One region of the Limosilactobacillus galli genome, then DNA from elsewhere that is predicted to be linked to it. Evidence: predicted binding sites of a transcription regulator. Region 1 holds the regulator's gene; the other holds the start of a gene.

The links. The regulator NrdR, encoded in region 1, represses ribonucleotide reductase genes. The targets are predictions, from matches to a motif close to ACACNATATATNGTGT.
Region 2: pnuC (nicotinamide riboside transporter PnuC) is a predicted target of NrdR. The motif match lies at 1,989-2,004, and genes of this name have one in related genera.

Annotation. Positions count from the first base shown of each region.
Region 1 is NZ_CANCWK010000017.1:10,887-15,099, reverse strand. It holds gene polA (DNA polymerase I) at 1-430, shown strand, start outside; gene mutM (DNA-formamidopyrimidine glycosylase) at 445-1,284, shown strand; gene coaE (dephospho-CoA kinase) at 1,281-1,883, shown strand; gene nrdR (transcriptional regulator NrdR) at 1,921-2,388, shown strand; gene QOS10_RS05005 (replication initiation and membrane attachment family protein) at 2,400-3,764, shown strand; gene dnaI (primosomal protein DnaI) at 3,770-4,213, shown strand, end outside.
Region 2 is NZ_CANCWK010000012.1:7,582-11,794, reverse strand. It holds gene QOS10_RS03990 (sensor histidine kinase) at 1-443, opposite strand, end outside; partial or broken gene QOS10_RS03985 (response regulator transcription factor) at 436-1,110, opposite strand; gene pnuC (nicotinamide riboside transporter PnuC) at 1,183-1,935, opposite strand; gene greA (transcription elongation factor GreA) at 2,147-2,650, opposite strand; gene QOS10_RS03970 (hypothetical protein) at 2,741-3,886, shown strand; gene QOS10_RS03965 (hypothetical protein) at 3,907-4,213, shown strand, end outside.

The DNA.
Region 1 (4,213 bases):
TATCCAGAACTACTTCCATGAGTTCCCAGGGGTGGAAAAGTACATCCGCGACACCATTGCCTACGCCAAGGAACATGGCTACGTGGAGACCATCACCCACCGGCGCCGCTACCTGCCGGATATCAACGCCAAGAGCTTCAGCCGGCGGTCGTTTGCGGAACGGACTGCGATGAACACCCCAATCCAGGGGAGTGCCGCTGATATCATCAAGATTGCTATGATCCGGATGCAGCGGGAATTGGAGGACCGTCACCTCCAGGCCAAGATGCTTCTTCAGATCCATGACGAACTGGTCTTTGAGGCGCCGAAGGAAGAAATCCCGGTATTGCAAAAGCTGGTTCCCCAAGTGATGGACTCAGCGGTTAAGCTGGACGTTCCACTGAAGGTGGACAGCAAGTTTGGCGATACCTGGTACGATCTTAAAAAGTAAGGAAGTCATTAAAGTTGCCAGAATTACCAGAAGTTGAAACCGTCCGGCGGGGTCTATTGAAGATTGCCAAGGGACGCAGGATTAACACAATTGATGTTTACTATGGCAAGACGATTACCAACGATGTTGAGGAGTTCCGTCAGGCCCTGATCGGTCAGACGATTGAGGATATTGACCGGCGCGGCAAGTACCTTCTCTTTCGGTTCAGCAACAACCTGACGATGGTTTCGCACTTGCGGATGGAGGGCCAGTACTTCAGCCAGCCCATCGGCGGACCGATTGACAAGCATACCCACGTTGTCTTCCAATTTACGGACGGGACGGAGCTCTGCTACCACGATACCCGGAAGTTTGGCCGGATGACCCTGGTTCGAACCGGGGATGAGATGCAGGTTGGCGGTCTCAAGACGATTGGTCCGGAACCGACCCCGGAGACCTTTAAGCTGGATTTCTTTAGGGACGAACTCAAGAAGAGCCGGGGGAAGATCAAGCCTTTCCTCCTCAACCAGCGGCACGTGGCGGGACTTGGCAACATCTATGCCGATGAGGTCCTGTGGATGAGCCGGATCAACCCGGAGCAACCAGCCAACTCGCTGACTGACCAGCAGATCAAGAACCTTCATGCCAACATCATCAAGGAACTAGCCCAGGCCATCAAGTACAAGGGGACCACGGTTCATACCTTTGCCAATGCCTTCGGTGACGCCGGGGGCTTCCAGGAACGGCTCAACGCCTACGGACATGGCGGGGATAGGTGCCCGCGTTGTGGAACCAAGATGGTTAAGATCAAGGTTGCTCAGCGCGGAACCACCTATTGTCCGCACTGCCAGCCGCTGCGGGAGGACCTGCCATGACGAAGATAATCGGTCTGACCGGCGGAATCGCCAGCGGCAAGTCCACCGTCAGTAACTTGTTGCGACAGGCGGGGATCCCGATTGTCGATGCCGACCAGGTTACCCGTCAGGTGCAGCGGCCCGGCTCTTCGGCCTTGGATAAGCTGGCGGCCGCGTTTGGCAACCAAGTCATCCAGCCGGATGGAAGTCTCGACCGTGCTCAGCTGGGCCGCCGGGTTTTCGCCGACACGGCGGCACGACAAGAGCTCAACCAGATCATGCAGCCCCTGATTTGGGATGCGATCTGGCAGGCAGTGGAAACTTTCAAGAAGCAGGGGGTGCCCAACGTTATTCTGGATGTGCCTCTCTTATATGAGCAGCACTACGATGAGGACTGTGACTTAGTGGTAGTGGTGACGGTCAGTCCAGAGCCCGAGCTGAGACGGCTGATGGCGCGTAACCACTATTCGGTAGCGGAAGCCCGGGCTCGGATTGCTGCCCAGATGCCGTTGAAGGAGAAGGCGGCGCGGGCCGACGTGGTGATTAACAACGACGGCAGCCCGGCACAAACCCGGCAGCAGGTGGCACAATTGGTTGAACACCTGCAGAGCACGCGGTAAAATAAAGTACTACCTATGTTAAAAGGAGGGGAACGCTTTGCGATGCCCACATTGTCATAAGAATGGTTCGCGGGTGGTCGACAGCCGCCCCAGCGAAGACAGTACCTTCATTCGGCGCCGGCGTGAATGCGTCCACTGCGGTTTTCGCTTCACCACTTTTGAACGCTACGAGGAGACGCCGCTGCTCGTCATCAAAAAGGACGGTACCCGTCAAGAGTTCAGCCGGCAAAAGATCCTCAATGGGATTGTCCGGTCGGCGGAGAAACGGCCGGTGAGCATGGAGCGCTTGACCAAGCTGACGGATAAGGTGGAGAAGCAGGTGCGCGGTCTCGGCGAAAATGAGGTTTCTAGCCAAATCATCGGCAAGTTTGTGATGAATGAACTGAAGAACGTCGACGAGATTGCCTACATCCGCTTTGCCAGTGTCTACCGGCAATTTAAGGACGTGGATGCCTTCATGAGTGAGCTTGAGACGATGGTCAAGGATGAGCATAAAAAGAAGTAGGGGGTTAGATCGTGACAACGCGGCCAAACTTTGATCCACAGGCGGGGTACCTGGTTACCGCCGCGGCCGACTTTATCAACTTTAACGATCAAGTCTTTACTGATTATTACCAGCCGGTTTTAGGACCGGTGGCCTTCAGCCTCTTCTATGCGCTGCGCAGCCAGCTGCTTGATCACCCGACCCTAGCCGATCGTCGGCTGCAGTCAGCTCTGCTGGTGCAGGTGAATGCTGGCCAGAGCCAGGTGAGCGAGGGCCTGCGCCGCCTGGAGGGGATGGGCATCGTTCAGACGTATTTTCAGCACGACGCTCAGGGGGACCTGTACGTCTATGAGCTTCAGGCGACCCTTTCCCCGGAGCGCTTTATTAATGACAACCTGCTGAGTGTGCTTCTATTAGAGGCAATCGGTGAACAGGTTTTTTCCCGCTTGGCTAAAGGCGCTCATCGCTATCAGCTGGTTGCCGACCGCACACAGCTGAAAAACGTCAGCCACCGCTTCTTGGATGCCTATCAAATCGATCAGCACGAATTGGTTCACGTTCCTGAAGTCATTAAACAGGCCCAAACGACTGCTGCGGTAACAGAAAAGCATTCGCTGGTGGCGGACAGCAGTGACTTCGATTGGGCCACACTGCTGACCCTCCTCAAGAGCCAGCCGGTGGTCAAGGAAGACCTCGCTGATCATCGTGAGTTAATTGAAGTGGAACACCAGCTGTATGGGATTGATGAACCGACTATGGCCCGTCTGATCAGGGGAGCACTTGACCTAGCCACCAATCATTTTGACGCGCGGAAATTTAAGCGGCAGGTGGCGGCCCAGTATAAGCAGCCAGCGTCTGTGCCGGAATCCGCCAATCCCAAGCAAAAAGAGGTCGTTGACGATAAGCAATTAACTGCCAAGGACCGCCAATTGTTGAAGAGCACTAACAACTACGCGCCAGTGGCCTTTCTCCAGGCCCTCAAGGAGCAGACGGGCGGTTATGTAACCGCCGGGGAACGCAACGTCTTGACTCGGCTGGTCCAGGATGGCAAGCTTCCATCGTCGGTCATCAACGTCCTCGTCTGGTACGTCATTGCAGATCTGGGCAACGCTACGCTGAAGGGCAACTTTGTCGATGCCATTGCCAACGACTGGCTGCGGGCTGGTGTTCATGATGGTGCTGGAGCGTTACTTCAGCTCAAGAAGTTTAACCAAGAAAAACAGCAGCCGGGGACGACAAAACGGTTCAGCACTAAGCGCAACCGCCAGCGGATGGAAATTCGCGAAACAATGCCTGACTGGAGCAAACAGGATCAGGTAACCCGGACCAAAAAGGCTTCGGCAGCGGCTCTCGCCAAGGCCCGGGCCCGGCAGCGCAGCAATCGTAAGGGAAGGTGATTGGTTTGGAACCACTAAATAAGACAATTCAAAAGATGATGCAGGGGCGCAACGTTGCGGCCAGCATGGATCAGGTGATGAAGCAGGTCTACCAGGATCCCGAAGTGCGCGCTTTCCTGACCAGCAACCGTGACCGCCTTACGAAAGAGAATATTCGGCGGGGCCGTTCGAAGCTGTACGAGTTTTATCATGAAAAGCAGCTGATCAAGGCGGGCAAGGCCACTGTGGCTCCCGGCTACTCCCCGCAGCTGCAGCTGGTGGCCGGCCAGATTGATGTGACCTACGTACCGACCCAGCAGCTGATTGAACGCCGGCAGCAGGAACACTTGCGCCACCTGGTCAACTCGATCAACATGCCGAAGTTTATCCGCCGGGCCACGATGGATGACTATTACCTCGATGACCAGAACGGGACGGCCGGCCGGGTGATGGCTTACAATGCCGCTAAC
Region 2 (4,213 bases), on a different contig from region 1:
TCCTCCTTAACGGTGGTGCTGGCAACAATCGGGACATTTTCGGCCGCGGCCTTGAGGCTAGTCAGAGAGTTTTTGATTTCGTGGGCGAAGAGGTCGAGGTTGTCGAGCTGTTCCTGCTGTTGAAGTCGCAACGCCCGGACGTGGCGGTCGCTATCGGTTTGGGCCCGCTGGAGCTGGTCCAAGAGCTGGCCCTCAACTGGATTATGGGGTGCTACTGAAACATTGTGATGCTGGAGACGGCGAACCCGTTGCCAGTTGCGGAGCCCGATGATTCCTAGCCAGACCAGGAGTACGGGAAGGCTAAAACGGATGAGGTCCCAGCAAAATTGTTGTGGAAGCTGGTAGAGGATTGCCAGGAGCCAGGCCAGGCCAACCAGCAGGAGGTAGGCGATGAAAATTGGGAGGGTGGTGCGGACCAGCAGTCGCCAGAAACGGCTATTCATCAGCGGTCACCAGACGGTAGCCCACGCCCCGTTCGGATGGCCCAGTCCAGCTTGAGCGGTGTCAGCTTGGCCCGTAGCCGGCTGATGTTGACGTTGAGGGTATTTTGTTGAGATACTTGCCGCCCTGCCATAGCCACTCCAGCAAGGTTTCCTTACTGACGGTCTGGTTGCGGTGGCTGAGCAGGACTTGGAGCATGGCCCCCTCGGTAGGGGTTAGCTGGGCCTGGCCGGCAGAATTATGGACCTCGTTGGTCAGGGTGTTGAAATGGTTATCGTCCCAGTCAACCTGGGGGCTGTTTTCTTCCTGACGGTTGCGCCGCAGGAGGGCTTGAACCTTGGCCAATAAGACGGTCATGGAGAAGGGCTTCATCAGGTAGTCGTCCGCCCCGGCCGCGACCGCATGCATCACGTTACTGTCGATGTCGGCCGCGGAGATCACAATGATGGGCACCTGGCTTTGCTTGCGCAGATCCTGGATCCAGTAGAAACCATCAAAGCTCGGCAGGGTGATGTCGAAAAGGACCAGGTCTGGCTGAGCAGCCATGATCTCAGTCGTGACTTCTTGCCAGTCCTGGACCGTAGTCACGCTGTGTTGCCACTTGGCCAGTTCTTTGGTGACGGCCCCGATGATCTGGGGGTTATCCTCCACAATAAAAATTTCTGCCACGCTAATCCCTCCTTTTGGGTCTGATTATATAAAAAAACGCCGGTCGATGACACGGCGCGGCGTAAAATTCAACTATTCCAATCCCATCTCGTGGACATAGGCAGTCTCTTCCTTGATCAGGCGCTGCCGTTCCTTCTGGTTGTACCATGGGGAAACGGTGAAGGCGAGGATATCGTTAATCACGTAGATAGAAGAGTTAACGGCCATTGCCAGGGTTGCGGAACCCTGCCGGTAGGAGACGAACCAGAGGACCAATTGGGCGATCCCGGATGCCAGCCACCAGAAGAACTGGTTGTTAAAACGCAGGAAGCAGATCACCCCAGCGGTCAGGCTGATGGAGAAGCTGATGGCGTCGATCCAGGGACGGGGATCATCGGTGAGCTGACCGATCAGGTAGCCAGATACCAGGTAGACCAGGATGGTTGCGGCGATGGCAACGACCCAGCTTTTCGCGGTGAAGTGGCGGATCTTGGAAGCCATGTTGACGTTCCAGTTGGCGGACAGGAGGACTGGCACGTCCAGGGTAATGACGTAGGCCAGCTGTTCACCGATACTGAGGTAGTTCTTGGCGTTTAACCCGGCGATGATGAAGCAAATCGCGGAGAGGATCCCGAGCCAGCCGTTGACGGACTTGGCGGCGTTGATGGCGAGCACGCAGAGGACCCCCAGAGTGGTTCCGATGAAGGTGATGACCGTCACCCAGGTAATCGGGGTGCTGACGAGGGTCATCACCTGACAGCCGAGGCTGAAGAAGAACAGGTAGTAGTTCTGCTGCGGCCAGCCCTGCAGCTGGTGGCCAAGAAATTTAAGATAGTTATTGAACATGATAAAACCCCTATACTAAATATTGTGGTTTACATGTAATAATCACGGTGCCGACACAATATGTAGTGATTAAAAATGTAACGCGTACTAGTATAACGGGCCCGGTTCATCGACGCAAGCAATAGTTGTGACCATTAATTGCCTGATTATTAACGTCAACTTCACGGTGATAGGCGGGTAACCGGTTACCGAACTGAAGTGAAATTATTTTTTAATCAACGACCTGGATCTTGATGATGGTCACCTGATAGCTGGCCTGGGGAGCCTGGACGGTGACTGTTTCACCGGCCCGGTGGTGGAGGAGGGCCTTGCCCAGCGGCGAGTCGAAGGAAATCTTCTGCTTGGTGAGGTTGGCCTCCATCTTGCCGACCACCTGGTAGTCGGTGACCTCATCGTCGTCGTCAAAACGCAGCGTGACCTTAGTACCGAGGTCGACGGTCTGCCCGTCAGCCGGTTTGACCACCTGAGAATATTGAAGCTGCTTGTTGAGGTAACGCAGGCGGCTTTCCAGGTGGCGGAGTTCCCGCTTGGCCGTACTGTACTCGGTATTTTCCGAAAGGTCCCCGAGAGCCCGGGCAGCCTTGAGCTGAGCAATCTTGGTCGGTCGCTTTTCCTGCAGCTGGGCGATCTCCTGCTCGATCTCATGGTAGCCGTTGGGGGTCATCTTCTGGAAGTAGACGTTCTTCATCGCTTCGGCAATCTTCTTGCGTTGCATTTTTGATCAGTCCTTTACTTTTTAGCTACTTCACAATTATGGTATCATAGTAAGGAAAATTCAATTTTGAGACGGAGGATAATTAAAAGAATGAACGAGCAAGAAGAACACGTGAAACAGTTCCTCACTTCGTCCACGTATCATCAGCTATCTGCTAACCAGCAGAAGCATGCTCAAGATATTTTAGTCCGGTTTAATCAGCAGATGAAAAATGAGCAGCACTTGGCCGACACCGCGTGGACACCCCAAGCGGTTAAGGAGGTAATGGTTGGCGACTTTATCGCGGACCCGGCACTGACCAACCAGTTTGGCATTGCGGTTGCCCCGGTTCTAAAGGCCTACCAGAAATTCCTTGGCGTTGACCAATTGAAGGAGATTGTTCAGGCAATCGATGACCAACGGGCCAACATGAATGCCTGCCGGAAGGCTCACAAGACCTGGGCCCAGCTGCACGGCACGGATACCGCGGAACAGTCTTCTGCGGCTGCTAAACCAGCAAGTAAGCCGGCTCAACCGGCGCCAACAGTCAAGATCCAACCGACCGCGCCAGCCAAGCCCGCGTGGAGCGAGGAGAAACTGGCACAGCTGATCAAGCAGGTCAAGCGTGACATGCCAGCGGTACCCGAGTTCCAGCACCAGGCCCTTAGTCTGGATGAGCAGCAGTACGTTGCTGCCGAATTCCTGAACCTGATGCACCAGGAATTCAACGAATATCCCGGCGAGTGGGTCTTTGCGGACCTGCAACGGGTTCTCGGCATGATGATGCCGCTCGATCCGGCCATCACGCCAAAGCAGATCAAGAACATTGTGCCAACCGCTCAGGCATTGTTTGACTACCTGAAGCGCAACGGTGTGATCACGATGGACCAGTACAAGGTGGGCATGAAGGCCATCGCCAACATGCAGAACTCCCAGGAGATGCTGGCCTCCCTTTCCCGCAAGGAACGGGAGACGCAGCTGATGCTGTCATTTATCAACAGCAACGGAATTAACACTGATGATGTTCAGGCGGCGGAGGCCTGGATGGATGACCACCGGGACGAGGTGGCGGCCTTTATGCGGACGCTGCTCAATCCATGGCGCGACTACGAACACCAGCAGCTGGTTAAGCGCCAGGAAGAATCCCGGCGCCGCACTCAGCTGGCATCGGCTAACGGCGGCAAGGTTACCCACCACCGGGCACCGCGGGGCATTAAGTTTAGCAAGAAGGCCCGGAAGAAGCGGCGCCGCAAGTAAGAGAAAGGAAGCAGACGGCAATGAGTATTCAGATTCCACAGAGTATGACCGAGGTTGAAGTGCAGCTATTAGACCGGCAAAAGCACGGTGAGCACGTGACTAAGGAGGAAATCATTCGCAATGCCGTCCGGGACACCCTCCAGGCATTGATGGACGAAGCCTTGGATGGCCACTACGATGACGTCAAGTGGGATGATCAGGGCCATGACCTGGTGATCTACGATATCATGGGCAAGCAGGTCGGTCGGGTTGCCCCGCAAAAGGATAGCTTCATCGAAGAGTTTACCGCCAGTCCGGATAACCTGATGTTGCACTTTGACGATGCAG